2 linked regions of the Niabella yanshanensis genome follow. The protein of the gene in region 1 interacts with the protein of each later gene in a pairwise test. Links are inferred from orthologs where the notes say so. Each region holds a gene or a part of one and is shown on either strand. Other genes may lie near its edges.

The links.
Region 2: the proteins of dnaA (region 1) and dnaB interact in binary tests that used the Escherichia coli proteins (3 or more experiments, as listed by UniProt). The link is inferred for Niabella yanshanensis from one-to-one orthologs.

What each region holds. Positions count from the first base shown.
Region 1 is NZ_CP139960.1:1,448,786-1,452,103, forward strand. Bases 102-3,089 are described here. They hold dnaA (chromosomal replication initiator protein DnaA), read right to left. Parts: upstream 2,319-3,089; coding sequence 885-2,318; downstream 102-884. Other genes in these bases: U0035_RS05680 (GNAT family N-acetyltransferase), read left to right, coding at 102-539; U0035_RS05695 (hypothetical protein), read left to right, coding at 2,340-2,681; U0035_RS05700 (DsbA family protein), read right to left, coding at 2,738-3,089. Also shown: more of U0035_RS05680, read left to right, coding at 1-101; more of U0035_RS05700, read right to left, coding at 3,090-3,318. UniProt on the Escherichia coli protein: Plays an essential in the initiation and regulation of chromosomal replication. Binds in an ATP-dependent fashion to the origin of replication (oriC) to initiate formation of the DNA replication initiation complex once per cell cycle.
Region 2 is NZ_CP139960.1:3,930,860-3,934,154, reverse strand. Bases 157-3,121 are described here. They hold dnaB (replicative DNA helicase), read right to left. Parts: upstream 2,452-3,121; coding sequence 862-2,451; downstream 157-861. Other genes in these bases: U0035_RS16295 (RsmE family RNA methyltransferase), read right to left, coding at 157-795. Also shown: more of U0035_RS16295, read right to left, coding at 1-156. UniProt on the Escherichia coli protein: The main replicative DNA helicase, it participates in initiation and elongation during chromosome replication. Travels ahead of the DNA replisome, separating dsDNA into templates for DNA synthesis.

The sequences.
Region 1 (3,318 bases):
CGCTGATTGTTGATATATTAACGAAAGCGTTTAACGATAATAAAAGCGTTAACTATATTATTCAGCAAGACAAACGCAGAATGGAGCGCATCCGGGAGCTGGGTAACTACTCGTGTGAAATGTGCCTGCGGTTCGGGGAAATATTTATTTCTGAAGACCAAACCGCCTGCGCACTTATTCTTTTTCCCGACAGGAAACGAACGACAGCAGGATCGGTTGTATGCGACCTCCGGTTGATTATTAAGGCGATGGGATTATCCAATCTACCAAGAGCACTAAAACGCAACAAGGCGATCAGCAAAGTACATCCGCCGGGATTTCTTTATCATATATGGTATATAGGCGTTGAACCTCAGCAACAGGGTAAAGGTACCGGGTCATTGTTGCTCAGGGAGCTGATAGCCAGAGCCCGAAGGCTCAACAGGAAGCCCGTGTTAGAAACTTCAACAAAGCAGAATGTGCCCTGGTATCAGAAACATGGTTTTACTATTTACCGCCAGCTCAATTTCGGATTTGACTTTTACTGCATGAAATTATAATACATGAATGAATAAAGACCTGAAAAAAGCTGACTGTTGTACGCGCTAAAGAACAACGTGCGAGCAGGATCAGGAATCCATGGATCCCCAAATGCTCATTTAACGCAAAGCGCCATTAATATTTAATAGGATTCTCTTTAAAGTTAAAAAGTCTGAAGTAAATACTTCAGACTTTTTAACTTTTGGCGGTGAGGGCGGGATTCGAACCCGCGGTACAGTTTAACCCGTACGGCAGTTTAGCAAACTACTGATTTCAGCCACTCATCCACCTCACCAAAAGGGATGCAAATATAAGGGAAAATCTTTAAGATTATATGCTCTTAAAAAATGTTTTTTTGAGCCATTTTACATCGCTGCCAATTGCACTTTCTGGTGCAGCTCCAGCACGTTCTCACGGAACAGCGCATCGGTATCCATCAGGTCTTTCACTGTCTGACAAGAGTGTATTACCGTAGTATGATCACGTCCGCCGAAATGTTCACCAATAGTCTTCAAACTGTTTTTAGTAAAGGCTTTGGCCAGGTACATAGTAATCTGCCGGGCCTGAACAATTTCGCGTTTACGGGTCTTTTGTAATAATTTATCGTAGGCTACATCGAAATAATCGCATACCATTTTTTGAATGGTGTCGATCGTAATTTCTTTACTGGATGATTTAATAAAGTTACGCAATACTTTCTTGGCCAGTTCCAGGTCTATATCCCGGCGATTCAATGAAGATTGGGCTAATAAAGAGATCAGGGCACCTTCCAGTTCTCTTACATTGCTGTTAATATTATAAGCAATATATTTCACCACTTCTTTAGGCATATCCAATCCATCGGCCTTCATCTTCCTTTCGAGTATCTCAATGCGGGTTTCATAATCGGGGATCTGAAGATCGGCACTGAGCCCCCATCTGAAGCGGCTTAGTAAGCGCTCCTGCACCCCATCCAGATCTTTCGGCGATTTATCAGATGTAAGAACCAGCTGTTTACCGGATTGGTGCAAATGATTGAATATTGCAAAAAAGGCATCCTGTGATTTTTCAGCTTTGCTGAAAAATTGTACATCATCTACAATTAATACATCTATCAACTGGTAGAAGTGTATAAAATCGTTAATGGCGCCATTGCGGCTATGGTCCATAAACTGGTTGATGAACTTTTCTGAACTTACGTACAGTACTATTTTGTTAGGATGTAAGCGCTTTACCTCGTTGCCTATTGCCTGCACCAGGTGCGTTTTACCAAGCCCTACGCCCCCATATACTACCAAAGGATTAAAAGAATTGGCTCCGGGCTTATCCGCTACTGTTTTTCCTGCTCTTCGGGCTACCCGGTTACTGTCACCTTCCACGTAGGCATCGAACGTGTAATTCACATTCAATTGCGGGTCAATCTGCATTTTTTTAATGCCTGGAATGACAAAGGGATTTTTTACAGAATTATTCACCACGAGCGGAAAGTCCATTTCGTTATTGGAATATGTTTTGTAACCCGTACCCGGTACATCCATTGTAAGCGGCTTATTCTTACTATTACCGCTATCCACCATTATCCTGTATTCTAACCGAGCCTCTTTACCCAACTCACGCTTCAGTGTTTTCGCTAATAAATTTACATAATGCTCTTCGAGGTACTCAAAAAAGAATTGACTGGGTACCTGTATAACTAATACATTGCTTTTTAAAGAAATTGCCTTAATAGGTTCGAACCATGTTTTGTAATGCTGCCATTCTACTATATCTTTTATAATCTTTAAACAATTAGACCAAACTTTGTCGGCATTTTTCTCCATTGAAACAGCGAATTTATTGGGGTGCTACAATTTAAAAAAATCATCAAAAAACATCATCAGACTCACAACTCTATACAACAAAAAAATTTTAAGACGGACGGCGAATATCCACATTTATTCAACATAAAAAAAATAATCGCAAACATTTTTTTACCTGCTATACAAATTCAAATTTATACGCTTGCTGCTTTCGAAATTATTCAACAATTAAACAAAATAATTGCAAAAAAGATGTTCGGTAAAAAATTGCCTTTTTCAATGATTTTATTGCATGGAGATCATTCTACAGGAGGTGCTAAAACGCATGAAACCCTTTACTGTAAAGGGTTTCAGACAAAATATAATAAATATGGAGGTATATAACAACTACTTAAACAAACACTTATAAAATATACTATATAAGTAGCTACAAAACATGCTTACTTCTTTGATTTTGCTGTAGCAGCAGCTGCTTTTTTAGGTGCAACCTTAGATTTGGAAGCAGCAGTTTTTTTACCATTTTTTAATGCAGCGTCAATAGCCGCGCTTATAGAAGCATAGGTAGGCTTGCCCTTTATCATTTCACTATTGACAAAGAAAGTCGGCACTTCCTTAACCCCCCTATCCAGTCCTTCTTTAAGGTCATCCTGAACCTGCCAGCCATAGGTTCCATTAACCAGCTCTTCCAGGAAATTCTTATTCTTTACCCCTGCATCTTTAGAGTGTAACTTCAGACTGGTAGTGCCCAGGTTCCTCCTATTCTGAAACAATACATTGTGCATTTCCCAAAACTTATCTTCCTGCGCTGCAGCAATAGCTGCTTCTGCGGCCTTTAAGCTTCGCTGGTGAATTCTTGTTTGAGGAAAGTGGCGGAAATTGAACTTTACCTGGCCTTCATAATCGGTAAGAATTTGCTTAACTATCTCGTTAGCTTTTGCACAATCCTCACTTTCGTACTCACCAAATTCCATTAAGATAACAGGAGCATCTTTTTTACCCACAAAAATATCTTTAGGTTCTA
Region 2 (3,295 bases), 2.5 Mb from region 1 along the record:
TCGCAGGCGGGTTTCACCCAATGTAACAGGCTGGTAACCGTTATTCAGAGCGGCTTCAATTTCTTCCGGGGTGAAATCACCTTCAGGTCCCACTAAAATGAGAGAAGAAGACAGGGAATATTCTAAAGACTGCTTATCAGTTTCAATACAATGGGCAATATACTTTTTAGCAGGCTCAAGTTCAGCGTCAGCTATAAATTTATTGAAATCAACCGGGGCGCTCATTTGCAGCAGCCAGGTTTGCTGACTTTGCAGCATGGCACTTATTAATATATTTTGAAGACGCTCTTCTTTGAACTTCCCTGTTTCGGTTCGTTTGGTAATAAGAGGGATTACCCTGCTTACGCCCAGTTCTGCTGCTTTCTCCAGGAACCACTCAAAGCGGCTGGTATTTTTGGTGAGGGCGATCGCAATGGCTACATCGGCTCCTTGTTTAGCTTTAGGTTCTATAAAATCAACCGAAACCTGGCAATGTTTCCGGTGATCGTTAACAATAGTTGCAGTAATCAGGTGGCCTTTACCATCGGTCAGGTGCATTCGATCACCGATTTTCATTCTCAACACCTGGATCGCATGTTTGGAATTGGTTTCATCGAGAGAAATGGTCATGCCTGAATTAAGATCATTTTCCTGCCCTAAAGTCAGTCTTACACCTTTCGCATTCTTTTGTTTTTCATCATTGAAAAAAACATTGGGCTGATCCACCGGGAATCCTGCAAACCAACCTTCTCCATTCTGACCTTTGGAAACTTCAGAACTAATTTCAAGCTGCTGTATATAAAAGTAAGGTAACAAACTATTGATTGGGTTTTGTTGAACATCCAGGTATTAACCCGCGCACTTACAACTGTCATCTGTCAACTAAAACGGCGCTTCATCCAGCTCATCATCACTCATATTGTTCATCTTGCTTTGCGCCTGGAAGAGTCTGGCACCGCCACCTCCGGCATCCGCGTCATCGTTTACCGGGCGCCAGGTACCACCTCCTAATCCGACCGCATTATAAGGATCCTCATCCCAGGAAATGAATTTTTGGATATGGAGCAAGGCTTTAAGCTTTACTGTGTCAAGCGAACCATTACGATGCTTGGCGATCTTTACCTCGGTCAAACCTTTTTGATCTTCGCCTTCCGAATTGGTATTAATATCGTAATAATCTGGACGGTAAAGGAACATCACCATATCCGCATCCTGCTCGATCGCTCCCGATTCCCGAAGATCACTCAATTGCGGAACCCGGCTACCCTCTTTCGTACCCCGCTGCTCCACAGCACGACTCAACTGCGACAGGGCGATAATGGGAATGTTCAGCTCTTTTGCCAGACCTTTCAGATTTCGGCTGATGGTGCTGATCTCCTGCTCACGGTTACCGTTTTTATTATCTCCCCCTCCGCTCATCAACTGTAAATAGTCGATGATCACCATCCCTATATTGTGCTTGTTCTTAAGCTTACGGCATTTGGCACGTAGCTCAAATATATTCAGGGCTGCTGTATCGTCAATAAAAAGCGGGGCCTGTGATAGTCGTTGTATACCCTTGGTATATAACTGCTTCATCTCGTGCTCTTCCATTTTGCCCCGGGCAATTTTTTCCAGCATGATCTCACTTTCGGCAGATAATACCCGCTGTACCAGCTGGGCGGCACTCATCTCCAGAGAGAAGAAAGCCACCGGAGTTTGCTTCGAAGGATTCATAATAGCATTACGGGCCAGGTTTAAGGCAAACGCTGTTTTACCTACTGCCGGCCTTGCCGCCAGGATGATCAAATCACTATTCTGCCAACCATAAGTGATTTTATCCAAAGGCTTAAACCCACTAGGAACACCGGTAACATCTTCATTCCGGTGACGCAGATCTTCAATACGTTTAATAGTATCTACCAGTACAGAGTCGATGGATTGCATCGTACTCTTCATGTGTGAGTTGGTTATTTCAAAAAGTTTAGACTCAGCATCGTCCAGCAAATCAAAAACATCCGCACTATCTTCATAAGCATCCGAAAGTATTTCACCGCTGATCCGTATTAATTCGCGCTGTATAAATTTCTGCATGATAATACGGGCATGCGACTCTACGTTAGCAGCCGATACCACGGTATTAGTAAGCTTAGTTACATAATAAGGGCCACCAACAATATCTAACTCTTCCTTCATACGCAGCTCTTCCACTACAGTGAGGATATCAATAGGCTGGCTTTTATTAGCCAGCGATTGTATAGCACGGAAAATGCGCTGATGCGCGTCTACGTAAAAGCATTCCGGGTTGCGTATAGTTTCGATCACGGCATCAAAAGCACCTTTCTCCAGCATGATCGCTCCTAAAACCGCTTCTTCCAGCTCACGCGCCTGGGGTGGCACTTTGCCGTATACCAGGGTACCTACATCAGCCGCAGAACCAGCGCTGGTTCTGCGTTTTTGCTTCCTGTCTTTATTTAAGTTAATGGGGTCCATTGTTCAATTCAAACGATAAAAGGTCCTGTCATCAGTTATTACCAACGATTCACTGGGTGCAATCCTACTTGTAATTCTGTTAAATTATTTAGTTGAGGTGTACCTACCCGTTAAAACCAAAGGGCGAATTTAGACCCGAAAAAGGGTAGAAAAAAATCTTTATTTCCAAACATTTTCCTTACACGAAAACACAGGTTATACACATTTCAGCCCGTGTGCGGTGCTGATTGAGCACAACCCGCTGCGTTACAGGACAATCATTCTCTCCAGTCGGGTAACCAACCGGTCAGGTATATGCATCCCTTTACAAACAAAGAGATATATTTCTAAAAAAAATTAATACGTGTGTTGCGTACTGCGTACCTGCTACGTCTTAAACCCAAATCGCTTAAGGCTTTGAAGCACTAATCGGGAATATATGTAACCAACACACATAAACGAAAAAGCCGCGAATAAATAAAATACATTGCTTAGTTGCCGTTGCCAGCCTCCTGTTGACCGCTACCAGCTGTAGCAAAAAAAGCACGCCAGAAGTGGAAGGGGAAACCCAACAACAATCCGATGTACAAACCCTATTGAGCTGGCGGCTCTCCTGGCCAGTGCCTTCACGGATTTTTCTTTCCATTTCTTTAAACTTTTTAAGAGGACAATGATCAGTCACTGACTCAAAGTTTATGAACCGCCCTGCCAAAAAAATAATTTTAGAGAGAACCATTTTAAAAATTCCCCATTATTCAAACCGCCTCCCTGGTAAATACCAAAGAGTTTTTTATTGGGAATACCAGGTGATCAATTGCTACCCAAACTTTAAACATTGCGTATCTTTGCGCTCCCGAAGGGGTTC